2 regions of the Rhizobium sp. BK379 genome follow, and region 1 is predicted to be linked to the other one. Evidence: predicted binding sites of a transcription regulator. Region 1 holds the regulator's gene; the other holds the start of a gene.
The links. Region 1 encodes PhoB, which activates phosphate uptake and scavenging genes when phosphate is short. Its sites were predicted from a motif close to TGTCATNNANCTGTCAT; they were not measured.
Positions count from the first base shown of each region.

Region 2: FHT93_RS03480 (DUF47 domain-containing protein) is a predicted target of PhoB. The motif match lies at 4,392-4,408, and genes of this name have one in related genera.

Region 1 covers NZ_JACIAD010000002.1:453,932-461,561, forward strand. The annotation lists gene FHT93_RS13230 (substrate-binding domain-containing protein) at 1-318, shown strand, start outside; gene pstC (phosphate ABC transporter permease subunit PstC) at 487-1,968, shown strand; gene pstA (phosphate ABC transporter permease PstA) at 1,965-3,287, shown strand; gene pstB (phosphate ABC transporter ATP-binding protein PstB) at 3,302-4,117, shown strand; gene phoU (phosphate signaling complex protein PhoU) at 4,162-4,875, shown strand; gene phoB (phosphate regulon transcriptional regulator PhoB) at 5,004-5,687, shown strand; gene FHT93_RS13260 (pyrroline-5-carboxylate reductase) at 5,821-6,609, opposite strand; gene FHT93_RS13265 (GcrA family cell cycle regulator) at 6,908-7,438, opposite strand.
Region 2 covers NZ_JACIAD010000001.1:674,432-682,061, reverse strand. The annotation lists gene FHT93_RS03505 (adenylate/guanylate cyclase domain-containing protein) at 1-532, opposite strand, end outside; gene FHT93_RS03500 (ABC transporter ATP-binding protein) at 1,103-2,029, shown strand; gene FHT93_RS03495 (ABC transporter permease) at 2,026-2,787, shown strand; gene FHT93_RS03490 (isocitrate lyase/phosphoenolpyruvate mutase family protein) at 2,890-3,732, shown strand; gene FHT93_RS03485 (NUDIX hydrolase) at 3,796-4,338, opposite strand; gene FHT93_RS03480 (DUF47 domain-containing protein) at 4,453-5,097, shown strand; gene FHT93_RS03475 (inorganic phosphate transporter) at 5,097-6,101, shown strand; gene FHT93_RS03470 (NUDIX hydrolase) at 6,244-6,771, shown strand; gene FHT93_RS03465 (DUF1062 domain-containing protein) at 6,839-7,474, opposite strand.

The sequences.
Region 1 (7,630 bases):
AAGACCGGCGTTGGCGTATTCGGTCTCTCCTTCTATGAAAACAATGCCGACAAGCTCAAGGTTGCGACCATGAGCGGCATCGTTCCGTCGACGGAAACCATCGCTAACGGCACCTACCCGGTTTCCCGCCCGCTGTTCTTCTACGTCAAGAAGGCACATCTCGGCGCCGTTCCGGGCCTGAAGGAATATGTCAACTTCTTCGTATCCGACCAGATGATCGGCCCTGACGGCCCGCTCGCCGAATACGGTCTCGTTGCTGCTCCGGATGCAGAGCGCGATGCGATCCGCAAGGACGTAGAGGCTGGCAAGACCATGTAATGAACTTTGCCGGCGCGACGCTAGGGGGCGTCGCGCCGGCATCGCCTTATCCATCCGGCTCCAATGGGGCGCCGGACGGGTGAACTTCTTCTCCATGATAATGAAGCCGATGGCACGCTCCTGGAGCTGCCGGGTTCTTTGGGGGCTGTGGGCCTGGGGACGTAACGAATGAGCACATCAATCATACTCTTGTGCCTGGTGGTGATCGGCGCCGTTGCCTATGTGGCTGCGCGCAGCCGCGCTAGCGCACTTTCCGGAGGCAGATCTGCTGCCCTGCATTCGCGGCCGGCCTATTATGGCTCCTATGCCGCGATCTGGGCTGCTCTGCCGTCCCTGATCGTTCTGTGTGTCTGGCTGGCTGTCAGCCCGGGCATCATCTCTTCTTCCGTTCGCGGCGCCTTTCCTGACGACGTGAAGGCGCAGCCGGCCGTCCAGCAGGATCTCGCCTACAGCATGGTCGCCACCATTGCCCGCGGCATGAACCTGCTGACCTCGGATGAGGTTTCCTCCCTCTCGGGCAATCCCGCGGGCTTGCAGGCAAAGCTCAGTGAAAAGGGTGTGCCGCTCGCCGGCGAGCCGCAGCCTTACATGATCGATGCCGCAAAGACCCTGAACTCTGAGAGCATGACGAGCCGCACCATCATGACGGCGATCGTTCTGCTCATTTCCGTCGCAGGCGCCTTCTATGCGTTGCGCTCGGTTGCTCCGCGCTTCCGCGCCCGCAATCGTGTCGAGCGTGTCATGCTCTGGGCGCTGCTCGTTGCATCCTCCATCGCCATTCTGACGACGATCGGCATCGTTCTCTCGATGCTGTCAGAAGCGGCCCGTTTCTTCTCCGTCGTTCCCTTCGTCGACTTCTTCTTCGGAACGGTCTGGGATCCGCGCTTTGCCGGTGCGGGCAGCTCCTCCTTCGGCCAGTTCGGGCTTATCCCGCTCCTGCTCGGCACGCTCTATATCGGCCTGGTCGCCATGCTGGTCGCCGTGCCGGTTGGCCTCTTTGCCGCCATCTATATGGCCGAATACGCCTCTCCGAAGATCCGCTCGATCGCCAAGCCACTTCTCGAAGTGCTCGCCGGCATTCCGACCATCGTCTACGGCTTCTTCGCGCTCGTCACCGTCGGGCCGTTTCTGCGTGATTTCTCGTCGCAGATCAGCGGTCTCCTGACCGGTAACTATACGAACTTCATCCAGGCGCAGAGCGTCATCACCGCCGGCATCGTCATGGGCATCATGCTGATCCCTTACGTTTCCTCGCTGTCGGATGACATTATCACCGCCGTTCCGCGTGCCTTGCGCGACGGTTCGCTCGGCCTCGGCGCCACGCGCTCCGAAACCATCAAGAAGGTCGTCCTGCCCGCAGCTCTTCCCGGTATCGTCGGCGCGCTGCTGATGACGGCTTCCCGTGCCATCGGCGAAACCATGATCGTGGTTCTGGCCGCCGGCGTCGCCGCCCGTATCCAGATCAATCCCTTCGAGCCGATGACGACCGTGACCGTCAAGATCGTCAACCAGCTGACCGGCGACCTTGAGTTCACCTCGCCGCAGACGCTGGTCGCCTTCGCACTTGGCATCACGCTGTTCTGCATCACGCTTTGCCTCAACATTTACGCGCTCTACATCGTGCGCAAATACCGGGAGCAGTACGAATGACGAATATTGTTTCCCCCGTCAGCGGCGTCACCGTTTCCAAGGCGCCCCCGCGTCGCGATATCGGCATCAAGCGTCGCTATGCCGCCGAGCGCCGGTTCCAGGCCTATGGCATCGCAGCCATAGCGTTCGGCCTCATCTTCCTCTTCATCCTGCTCTGGACGGTCATCAGCAACGGCTATACGGCCTTCCAGCAGACGTCGATCACGCTGCCGATCGAGTTCGCCGAGAAGACGCTCGACCCGGACAACAAGCGTGCAACCGACCCCTCGGTGCTGGTCGCTGCCAACTATCCGGTTCTGCTGCGTGACGCGATCGTCAAGCAGCTCGGCATTAATGCGTCGAGCCGTCCTGACGTGCGCGACGCGTCCGCCATGCTGTCCAAGGGCGCGCCGATCCAGTTGCGTGACATGGTCGTTGCCGACCCGTCGATCATCGGCAAGACCGTCAATGTCACGGTGCTTGCAGATGCCAATATCGACAGCGCCAACAAAGGCCAGATCAATCTTTCGGTCGATGAGAAGAACCGCAAGGTCAACGACAAGCAGGTTGCCTGGATGAACGAGCTGAAGGCGAGCGGTGCTCTACACAAGACGTTCAACACCGGCCTCTTCGTCAACGGCAATTCCAGCCGTCCGGAAGCCGCAGGTCTCGGCGTCGCCCTCATCGGCTCGCTCTACCTGATGCTCATCGTGCTTGCCCTTTCGCTGCCGATCGGCGTCGCAGCCTCGATCTACCTCGAGGAATTCGCGCCGAAGAACAAGCTGACGGATCTGATCGAGGTCAACATCAACAACCTCGCCGCCGTTCCGTCGATCGTCTACGGTCTGCTCGGCCTGTCGGTCTTCATCAACTTCGCCGGCCTGCCGCGTTCGGCATCGCTCGTCGGGGGCCTGGTGCTGACCCTGATGACGCTTCCAACGATCATCATCGCGACGCGTGCGGCGCTGCGCGCCGTACCGCCGTCGATCCGCTCGGCAGCCCTCGGCCTTGGCGCCTCGAAGATGCAGATGGTGTTCCACCATGTGCTGCCGCTTGCAATGCCCGGCATCCTGACCGGCACGATCATCGGCCTTGCCCACGCACTCGGCGAAACTGCGCCGCTGCTCCTGATCGGCATGGTCGCCTTCGTCGCCCAGGCGCCGGCCACTCCGCTCGATCCCTCCACGGCACTTCCGGTTCAGGTCTACATGTGGGCCAACGAAGCCGAGCGCGCATTCGTGGAAAGAACCTCGGGTGCCATCATCGTCCTGCTCCTGTTCCTGATCGTCATGAACATCGGAGCTATCCTCTTGCGTCGTCGCTTTGAGCGCCGCTGGTAAACGGAGTAAAGATCATGAACATGTTGACGGAAGCCGCAGTCGAGAAGGCGCTGGACCAGAAAATGAGCAACGTTCCGTATAAGATGATCGGTCAGGATGTCTCCGTTTATTACGGCGAGAAGCGTGCGCTTTTCGATGTCAATCTGAACATCCGCGAAAACACCGTGACCGCGCTGATCGGCCCCTCGGGCTGCGGCAAGTCCACCTTCCTGCGTTCGCTGAACCGCATGAACGACACGATCGACGGCTGCCGCGTCACCGGCAAGATCACGCTCGACACGGATGATATCTACGATCCCGATATCGACGTCGTCGAACTGCGCGCCCGCGTCGGCATGGTGTTCCAGAAGCCGAACCCGTTCCCGAAGACGATCTATGAAAACGTCTCCTACGGCCCGCGCATTCACGGTCTGGCAAAGTCCAAGGCCGACCTCGACCAGATCGTCGAGACCAGCCTGCAGCGCGCCGGCCTCTGGAACGAGGTCAAGGACCGCGTGCATGAATCCGGCACCGGCCTTTCCGGTGGTCAGCAGCAGCGTCTGTGCATCGCACGCGCCGTTGCGGTCAGCCCGGAAGTCATCCTGATGGACGAACCCTGCTCGGCGCTCGACCCGATCGCGACTGCAAAGGTCGAAGAGCTGATCCACGAGCTGCGTGAAAACTACACGATCGTCATTGTGACGCATTCCATGCAGCAGGCCGCGCGCGTATCACAGCGTACGGCCATGTTCCACCTCGGCAACCTGGTCGAGGAAAACGATACTGACAAGATGTTCACCAATCCGGACGATCCGCGCACCCAGGACTATATCATGGGCCGGTTTGGCTGATTTTGGCAATGTGAAGCCTTCCCGATTTTCGAGGACAAAGCCCCATGGCATCGACACATATTTTTTCCGCCTATGACGACGATCTGAAGTTCCTGTCCCGGCGCATTTCCGAGATGGGTGGTCTTGCCGAACAGATGGGCGCCGACGCAGTTCGCGCGCTGGTCAACGGTGACACCGCACTCGCTCAGAAGGTCATTTCCGACGACGTGATCCTCGATCACGCTGAACGCGAGATCAACGACAAGGCGATCGTCACGATCGCCCGCCGCCAGCCGATGGCGTCCGACCTTCGCGAGATCATGGGTTCGATCCGCATCGCCGCCGACCTCGAGCGCGTCGGCGATCTCGGCAAGAACACCGCAAAGCGCGTTATCGCGGTGCAGAGCACCGGCGTTCCGCGCAAGCTCGCCCGCGGTCTCGAGCATCTCTCCGAACTGGCGCTGGTCCAGCTCAAGGAAGTGCTCGACGTCTACACCAATCGCTCGGCCGACAAGGCCAAGTCCATCCGCGAGCGCGACGACGAGATCGACGCGATGTACACCTCGCTGTTCCGCGAACTCCTCACCTACATGATGGAAGATCCGCGCAACATCACGAGCTGCACGCATCTTCTCTTCTGCGCCAAGAACATCGAGCGCATCGGCGACCACGCGACCAACATCGCCGAGACGATCTACTATATGGCAACCGGCGCCCAGCCGGAGGGCGAGCGTCCGAAGGACGACAGCTCCAATACCGTTGGTGCGGTCACGGAGTAATCCGGACCTGCCGATTGCGTGCGCGCCCCGTCGGGGCGCGCAAGGGTCGCAGCCAATTCCGAGTCTTGCATGGTCCCTTGCTTAAATCACCCCCGGTTTAAGGATCATGCATTAGGAGACTGACACGCATGATCCCAAGAGTTGCAGTTGTTGAAGATGAAGAGGCGCTGAGCGTGCTTCTCCGCTACAACCTTGAAGCCGAAGGTTTCGAGGTGGATACGATCCTTCGTGGCGACGAAGCCGAAATCCGGCTTCAGGAGCGCACGCCGGACCTGCTCATCCTTGACTGGATGCTGCCGGGCGTTTCCGGCATCGAGCTCTGCCGTCGGCTGCGCATGCGGCCGGAAACCGAGCGCCTGCCGATCATCATGCTGACGGCGCGCGGCGAAGAGAGCGAGCGCGTTCGCGGTCTTTCGACCGGCGCGGACGACTATGTCGTCAAGCCCTTCTCCACGCCGGAACTCGTCGCCCGCGTCAAGGCGATGCTCCGACGCGCCCGTCCCGAGGTGCTCTCCACCGTTCTGAAATGTGGTGATATCGAGCTCGATCGCGAAACGCACCGCGTCCATCGCAAGAGCCGTGAAGTTCGCCTCGGCCCGACCGAATTCCGCCTGCTGGAATTCCTCATGTCCTCGCCGGGCCGCGTCTTCTCCCGCTCGCAGCTTCTCGACGGCGTCTGGGGCCATGATATCTACGTGGACGAGCGCACCGTCGACGTCCATGTCGGCCGCCTGCGCAAGGCGCTGAATTTCTCCAACATGCAGGATGTCATCCGCACCGTGCGCGGCGCGGGATATTCCATGGAAGCTTAAGCTTAGTCCGAGTGATCGGAGGTCCAGACGGGTCGCTCGCTTGCCGGGCGGCCCGTTTGTCTATCTGGCCCCCCTAGCTCCTTATGAAAACCGACGCGAGGCGCCGAAAGCGAACCTCGAAAGGATCTGCTTTTTACAGACGAATGCGCACAAGAATTCGATCAAGAGCCTTTTGCAGAGCCGCAGTGCCGCCAAACGCACGAAAGTCTTCGAGCACCTGTTCGTTCAATCCGCCCTTGGTCGAATGCTCGCCGATGAGTTCATCGAAACTCGCGACAGGTTTTGAACGGGCGGCATGGGCGAGGCCGGAAAACAGTTGACGGAGGTAGGCGTCGCCAGCCGCTCCCGAGAGCCCCTTGCTCTGCAGCCAGGTCGACGTCGCGTCCAGGATGCCGAAATAGCTGGCCATCAGGCAGCTCGCCACCGCGAGAAGTTCGAACTCCTGCTTGTCTTCAACCTGAATCGCCGTTCCGAGCGCCGAAAAGAGGGTGTGGGAGACCTCGTCGGGAGGGTAGATCGCAGTCGCCCCCTGGAGATCGGCGACGAACGGAAGTGGAATTGCCAGGCTCAGGCGAACCGGCCGATCGATCCACGCCAGCAGTTGATCCATTGGCGTAGCCGCGACAAAGCTGATGACATGGTGGCCCGGCCGAAATCGAAGCGAGCGGATGACCTCCTCGGCAATTTGCGGCCTCACTGCCAAAAATACGAGATCGGAACGGTCGAGAACATCCTGGTTGCCCACAGCGATAGACACATTCCCGTTTGCCGCCGCGAGCCGGGAGGCGACGCCTGCGTTACGAGGTGACAGCGCGATGGGTGTGTCGCCAAATGCTGTCTTGCCCAATCCGGTGACGACAGCCTCGGTAATCGTGCCCGCCCCGACGAACCCCATTGTCATCCGCTTTATATCGATCTCCATTGGCACCCCCCAAGCGACTATGTGTGCCGTGCTACTCCACGAGAATACCGCATCTGTATCAGAAAATCGCGCCACAGCGCCACGACCACCAGTCCATGCCAGCATGGGGCTGAAACGCATCGATGGTCTTGGCCACATAAGCTCGCATTGTCAGGCAGGTGGATGCAGGCAGAGATCGGCCTTCCGCAGATCGTGGTCAGGAACCGTTTTCCGGCGTTCCTGTGCCGGCTAAAAAATCACCCCTCCGCGCGAGGCGAGGAGGGGTGATGATACATTGCGTCTGTTGGAAGATCGCTGCTCAGGCGACCCGGACAGCCTTGCGGCGTTCGCTCACCGGCTGATAGGCGAGACGCTGGTGGTAGTTGCAATAGGGCGATGAATCCGGGGAGTCGCAGCCGCAGAAGTAGAAATCGTCCTTCAGCGGATCGCCGACCGGCCACTTGCAGGTGCGCTCCGTCAGTTCCGTCAGGCCGAGGCGGCGCGAAATAGGCACGACCACGTTTTTGGCCGGCACGTATTCCATTTCCTCGACCGTTTCGATCTCGATCTCTTCCTTCAGCATCGTTGCGCCCTGCTGGCGCGTCACGGTGCGGGTGGCGATGCGAGATGCATAGTTCGGGGCGCGGGGCGCAGAGGTGTTGCGCTTGGGCGCACGCGCCGTGGTTGCGGTGCCGCCGGCCTTGGCGCGGCCGGGAAGACTGAGCCGGTGAACCTTGCCGATAACAGCGTTTCTACTTACTCCGCCAAGTTGCGCAGCGATCTGGCTGGCACTCAGTCCCTCCGACCAAAGCTTCTTGAGCTTTTCGACACGCTCGTCTGTCCAGTTCATGCCCTGTCTCCACCTTTCGCGTTGGTGATGGCAGAATCCCTCACCGTTGCCTCGGAAGCCTCCGAAGCAAGAAACGCCTGATCAATTTTGGTGACTAGTTCCGCCGCATGCAGTCTAGTAATTGAACTTTAACCTAGTGTGAGCCTGACTCTGTGACAAGAGTCGCAGGAATCCGATGAATCCGAATTCGTA
Region 2 (7,630 bases), on a different contig from region 1:
GGCGGCCCATGAGCGCACCCGGCGCAATCTCGAACGCGTCGAGGACGACCTCGCTGACGATGGGCGCAAGATGCTCGGGCAGATCGCTGCCTGAACTCCAGAAAATCTGTCGCGTATAGTCCCAGAGCGGCAGGCTGTCGGGATCGTGGGCGGCGATATGGCGGATGCGCGGATCGACCGTGAAGGTGATCTCCACGGTCTCGTCGAGCGTCGGTTCGCAATCGAGCGCGCAGAAGGAACAATTATAGTGATGCTGGTCGATGCCCTGCAGCGACTCCGCCTGATAGAGCACGCCGCCGCAGCTTTGGCAGACGACGTTCCAGGAGAGTTCGAAAAGGCCGTGCTGGGTGGCATGCAGGAATGCGGCGATGCTCTCCTGCTCGCCGAGCCCGTTCGTGCGCGCAAAGGCCAGCGGATTGACGCGGTTCAGGCCAAAATCCGGCGCTTCCTCAATAAGACGCGCCATCGCGGCGGCAACGGTTTCGTCGACATGCTGGCGCACGGCCATGACGCGGTTGGCTATATCAGGCATCGCTCATCCTATCAGAGTGCGGCCCGAAAAGCGGGGCCGAGAAGAACAACAATAGGTCGGCAATGGCAGGCAGGCGACCCGTTTATTTTTCGCCTTAAGGTAACCTTTCGTGCGCCGGAGCGAAACAACGTGGGCCGGAGACCTTGTTTCTCATCTGCTGAAAAAAGAAAGCCGGCCCAAGGCCGGCTTAGACGAACGCGGCTAAACAGGGGATACTGAGCCGGTTCCTTGCATTTCGTGACTGACAATAAATTTCACTGCAATGCCGAGGGCAGCAAAAGGCGTAACGAGATCGCCATGAGGGCGGCTCCGCAAAGGGGTGGGCGGCGGGCGGAGACCGGTGCTGTCCTCGGGCTTCCTTATGAAGGACGAACATCACCGCTTGATGACATGGGCCTCCGGCAGACGATTTTCTTTTGATCGTCCGATCTGGGCTGTGGATGGGCGTCTCGGCATTGTCGGCGGATAGGCTGACGGTGTGAATTCAGTGTTCGGCCCGCCCGGGATGTCAAACTTTCACAAAGGGGCTATATAGCGGCCGAAATCGCACGAAATCCGCAAAGAGCGCCTATGGCACCGATCATTTCCGTCCAAAATCTCACCAAGACCTATGCAAATGGCTTCCAGGCGCTGAAGGGCATAAATCTCGAAATCGAGCGCGGCGAAATCCTGGCGCTGCTTGGGCCGAACGGGGCGGGCAAGACGACGCTGATCTCGATCATCTGCGGCATCGCCAATCCGAGCGGCGGCACGGTCGTGGTCGACGGACATGATGTGGTCAAGGATTTCCGCGCCACGCGCACCCTGATCGGCCTGGTGCCGCAGGAACTGACCACCGACCAGTTCGAGACGGTGTGGAATACGGTCAGCTTTTCGCGCGGGCTGCACGGCAAGAAGGCCAATCCGGCCCATATCGAGAAGGTGCTGCGCGACCTGTCCCTCTGGGACAAGAAGGACAATACGCTGCGCCAGCTCTCGGGCGGCATGAAGCGGCGCGTGCTGATCGCCAAGGCGCTGTCGCACGAGCCCTCCATCCTCTTTCTCGACGAGCCGACAGCGGGCGTCGACGTGACGCTGCGCAAGGACATGTGGCATGTCGTCGAGCAGTTGCGCGCCTCGGGCGTCACCATCATCCTCACGACCCACTATATCGAAGAGGCCGAAGAGATTGCCGATCGCGTCGGCGTCATCAATGGCGGCGAGTTGCTGCTCGTGGAAGACAAGCAGGCGCTGATGGCCAAGCTCGGCCGCAAGCAGCTGATCCTCGAACTCAACGACCCGCTTGAGGAACTCCCCGATTGCTTTGCCGGCAACGGCCTGTCGATCGAGGCCGAGGGCAATCGCCTCGTCTACGAGTTCGACACCCGCAACGAGCACGAGAGCGTGGCGTCACTTCTGACGCGGCTTGGCCAGAACAACATCCATTTCCGGGATCTCTCGACGCGGCAAAGCTCGCTCGAAGACATATTCGTATCGCTGGTAGGAGCCGCAAAATGAACTTCGAGGCGATCAAGTCGATCTATTATTTCGAGATGTCGCGCACGCGGCGCACGCTGCTGCAGAGCGTCATTTCGCCCGTCATTTCCACCTCGCTCTATTTCATCGTCTTCGGCGCTGCCGTGGGTTCGCGCATCCAGGAGGTTGAGGGCGTCTCCTACGGTGCCTTCATCACGCCCGGCCTCATCATGCTGACGCTGCTCGGCCAGTGCATCGGCAACGGCTCCTTCGGCATCTATTTCCCGAAATTCACCGGTACGATCTACGAGATTCTCTCGGCGCCCGTCGCAATGACGGAAATATTGATCGGCTATGTCGGGGCGGCGGCGACCAAGGGGCTGATCATCGGCGTCATCATCCTCTTGACCGCCAATCTCTTCGTCGATGTCCGCATCGAGCACCCCTTCATGATGGTGCTGTTCTTCCTGCTGACGGCAATCAGTTTCAGCCTGTTCGGCTTCATGATCGGCATCTGGGCGACGAATTTCGAGCAGCTGAACCTCATCCCCATGCTGGTCGTGCCACCGCTGACCTTCCTCGGCGGCAGCTTCTACTCGATCAACATGCTGCCGCCCTTCTGGCAGGCGGTGAGCCATTTCAACCCGGTGCTCTACCTGGTCAGTGGCTTCAGGTGGAGTTTTTACGGGATTGCGGATGTGAACCCGCTGGTCAGCCTCGGGATGATCTCGCTGTTTCTGGTGGTTTGCCTGAGCACGCTCGGGTGGATATTCAAGACCGGGTACAGGCTGCGGAACTGACGGGGGACCGCCACCGGCAAAATCCGTACAGGCGGCACAAAGTTGTTCACATTTTGTTCGCGACTGCTAGTCTGACCTCGCTGTTATATACGGAGGAGAGTCGTGGCGGAGCAACAGACGAAGTTCGAGCGGTTCAAGGCGCTGCATCAACGGGATGAGGCATTTGTCATTCCGAACCCATGGGATGCCGGCTCGGCGCGGATCCTGGCAGGCCTTGGTTTCGAGGCCCTGGCGACGACCAGCGCTGGTTATGCCTTTTCGAAGGGCAAGCGGGATTCCTTTGCGAGCCTGACGCGCGGCGAGATCCTCGACAACGCCGCAGAGATCGTCGGGGCGAGCGATCTTCCCGTATCTGCCGATCTCGAGGACGGGTTCGGCGCAGAACCCGAAATCTGCGCCGAAACGATCCGGCTGGCCGCTGCGGTCGGGCTGGTCGGCGGATCGATCGAAGATGCCACCGGCGATCCGGCAAGGCCGATCTATGATCTCTCGCACGCCGTCGAGCGGGTCCAGGCGGCGGCAGAAGCCGCGCGGAAACTGCCTTTCCTGCTGACAGCGAGGGCAGAGAATTTTCTCTGGGGGCGGCCCGATCTCGATGACACGATCAGGCGGCTGCAAGCCTTCTCGGCAGCCGGCGCCGATGTGCTCTACGCACCCGGCCTGCCTGATATCGACGCCATCCGAACCGTCTGCGCTGCCGTGGACAAGCCCGTCAATGTGGTAATGGGGCTGAAGGGGCCGCGCTATAGCGTTGCCGAACTCTCGGCGGCGGGCGTGCGCCGTGTGAGCGTGGGCGGATCCTTTGCTCGCGCGGCGCTTGGCGCACTGCTGCGGGCGGCCGAGGAGGTGAAATCATCGGGGACCTTTGACTATGCGGCCGATGCGATCCCGGCGGGCACGCTCAGCCGACTCATGTCGCAGGAGAAGCGGGGCGACCGGGAGTAGGGCTGGATCGGTGACATCGCATTGCGGATCGATAAGTGCTGACAAAATCCGGATGTCTGCCAGTCAGCCCTTCTTCTTGCCGTACCGCGGGCGGAAATCGACAAGCAGGGATTTCAGTTCGAGTTCGCGCACGCGTCGGGCCGCTTCATCCGGGCTCACCCAGTCCAGCACGCGCTGGCCGACCTCGCGGAACTGCCCCTGCGTGCGGTCTACCTCGATCTGGAAGATATCGACGATGCAGGGAACAACGTCGCCATCGTCCAGTTCCTTGAGATAGGTGTAGCGACCGACCGGCTTTTTGCTGACCGTCCCGCGCACGCCGGCTTCCTCCCAGGCCTCGATGGCGGCCGCCTCATGCGGCTTCTTCTTTTTCATCGGCCAGCCCTTGGGAATGATCCAGCGGCCGCTGTCGCGGGTGGTGACCACGAGGATTTCGATGTCGCGATGATCGCTTTCGGGATCGTTGTTTCGATAACGGAAGCAGAGAGCGCCATATTGCTGGCGAAAGGCGCCAGAGAAAAGCTTCTCGGGCCTTTCGGCAAGTTGCTTCAGCAGCGGCTTTGGGGTGGCGGCGCGAGGTTTTGCGCCTTTTTTGCTGGATTTCATGACATCAAGCATTGTCAATTTCTGCATTTTCGATCAATTGCCTGCGACGTTTTATGACAGATTTGTGACAGTCGCGTGTGACTGCCATGTCCGCTTCAGGAAGGATCGCCCGAGATGATGAGCGTGTTTCGCAAGATGATGCCGCGGGAGGACCGCTTCTTCGACATGTTCTGCCGGCACTCCGAAACGGTCGTCGCCGCCGCGCACGCGATGGAAAGGCTGCTGAAAGGCGAGGCGGTTCAAGAAAATTGCGATCGGATCATCGCGCTCGAGGACCAGGCCGACGACATCACCCGCGAAGTGCTTGTGGCCGTCAGGCGCAGCTTCATCACACCCTTCGATCGCGGCGATATCAAGGACCTGATCCAGTCGATGGACGATGCGATCGACATGATGCACAAGACGGTGAAGATCATCCGCCTGTTCGAGCGGACGAGTTTCGACCCGCTGATGCAGGACATGGGCGGGGAGATCGTCAAGGCAGCGGCCCTGATGGCGGAGGCGATCCCGCTTCTCAATAAGATGGGGGCCAATGCGCAGCGGCTTGCCGTCATCGCCGAGGAGATCACCCGGGTCGAGGGGCGTTCCGACGAGCTGCATGACGAGGGGCTGAAAGACCTCTATCGCCGGCATGGGGCCAGCGGCAATGCCATGGCCTACATGATCGGCAGCGAGATCTATTCCAATCTAGAAAAGATCGTGGACCGGTTCGAGGACGTGGCCAATGAAATCAGCGGCGTCGTCATCGAGAACGTCTGATGGAAGCCTCTCTCTCCCTTCCGCTGCTGATCGGGCTCATCGGTGTCGCGCTGTTCTTCGATTTCCTGAACGGCTTGCATGATGCTGCAAACTCGATTGCGACCATCGTCTCCACCCGGGTCCTCAGGCCGCAATATGCCGTCGGATGGGCGGCTTTCTTCAATTTCATCGCCTTCCTGTTCTTCGGCCTTCATGTCGCCGAAACGCTCGGCACCGGCATCATCGATCCGGCCATCGTTTCCCCGCAGGTAATCTTTGCGGCGCTGATGGGGGCGATCGTCTGGAACATCGTCACCTGGCTGTTCGGCATTCCCTCTTCCTCCTCGCATGCGCTGGTCGGCGGGCTCGTCGGAGCAGGGTGGGCTAAGGTCGGCTTCAGCTCCATCGTCTGGAGCGGCCTGTTGAAGACGGTTGGCGCTATCTTCATGTCACCGGCGATCGGCTTCCTGCTGGCGCTGTTCTTCGTCCTCGTCGTCTCCTGGCTCTTCGTGCGCCAGACACCGTTTGCCGTCGATCGCACGTTCCGCTTCATGCAGTTCGTCTCGGCATCGCTCTATTCGCTCGGCCATGGCGGCAACGATGCGCAGAAGACGATGGGCATCATCGCCGTTCTTCTCTTCAGCCAGGGGCAGCTTGGCCCGAGCTTCCATGTGCCGCTCTGGGTGGTCATTTCCTGCCAGTCGGCGATGGCGCTCGGCACGCTCTTCGGCGGCTGGCGGATCGTGCATACGATGGGCTCGAAGATCACAAGGCTCAATCCGATGCAGGGTTTCTGCGCCGAGACCGGCGGCGCGCTGACGCTGTTTGCGGCGACCTGGCTCGGCATTCCCGTGTCGACGACGCATACGATCACCGGCGCGATCATCGGGGTGGGAGCAGCGCGGCGTCTTTCGGCCGTGCGCTGGGGTGTCGCCGGCAATATCGTCATCGCCTGGGTCATCACAATGCCGGCTGCCGCTGCCATCGCCGCCGCCTGCTATGGAATTGCAAGCCTGTTTGCCTGAGGTCGACGGCCGCCGGATGCACCGGATACCTTAATTTTAGGGGCTACTATTTTCGATCCGATGTTGCGCTCTATTCTCCATGCAAGGAGAAGGCGAAGACGAGCGAAAGATGCATCCATACAGGCATTTATCGGAATTGAATGTGGAAACTCCGGCAAGGACAGGCCGCCGCGGGGTCGACCAGTGCGGTGTCATCTGCTGCCGCGTGGAAAGGGGCGGGAGGCTGAGCGTCCTGCTCATCACCAGCCGCGATACCGGACGATGGGTGATCCCGAAAGGCTATCTCCAGAAGAAGGAAAAGCCCTATCGCTGCGCCCAGCGCGAGGCATCCGAAGAGGCCGGCGTCAGGGGCAAGGTCAGGAAGAAGCCGCTCGGCTATTACAGCTATCTGAAGGACCAGGAGCAGCCGCTGACGGTTTCGGTGCATCTGCTGCGGCTGGAGAGCGAGACCACGCATTTCCGCGAATATGGGGAGAGGCAGAAGATCTGGATTTCGCCGGCGGACGCGGCCTCTCTCGTCGATGAGCCCGAACTGCAGGAGATCTTCCGCGCAATCGATGCGGACAATCCGCTGACGTCGCAGGACCGACTGAAACCCCATCGCATCCATGGACGGCGGCCGCGGGCCGATGCAGCCGTGTCGCTCGCCTCATTGCCAGGATTGACCTGATCGCCGCCGCCCTGGCGGGCAGGCGCAGTTGCAAAGGCCCGCCACTGCGGGCCTTTGCGTTAAGAGACTAGCGGGGACTGCCGGTTGCAAGAGGTCCCCAGGAGAGCTCACGGTCAGGGACGGCTGAAAGGTCGACCATCACCTCGACGCCGGTCCTGATGCGCCGCCGCAAGAGGCCGGCGCGATCCGGATGCGCCCGGAGCAGGCCTTTCTCGTGGAGCGCCTGCAGCCGCGTGCGCGACATCTCCAGCCCGGAGGCCAGCAGGCGGTCGAGGCGTATGCCGGCAGGCAACGGCACAGCGAGCTCGATCTCCAGTCGCGTCCAGCCGGCAGTCTCGCGCAGCACCTCCCTGACGAGGTCGAATTCCGGGAATTCGTCGATGCGCTCGGTCTTGCGTTTCAGGGCTTCGATGTTGAAGCTCTCCGTCCGGATCCAATCCGGATCGTTGGACTGCAGCGCGTGCAGAACGGCCGGATCGATATCGCGGACATTCTGACGCTCGAAGAGCGGCCGGTTCCAGGTCTTGTCGCAGGCCAGGCATTTGTAGATGAGCCAGGCATCCAGCCGGCGGCCATTGGCATTGAGCCGGATCTTGTCGCTGGATCGAAAGGCTCTCAATCCACCGCATCCGCCACAGGCAATCCAGGGCTGGGGAGCGGTTTTCGGCGTTACGGTCCATCGGACCCGTAGGGTATCGCACATAAGTCTTGGTCTTCCGTTCGGAAGTTCACCAAGATGGCGCGAGAGAAAGCCCTATCGGGCGCGGCGTGGCGATGCTTTTGGGTGGCTGAAGAGCAGAGACAGCGGGGCTGTTGCTGGCGATCGGAACAATGCCAAACCGGTCTCTTGCCGCCACCC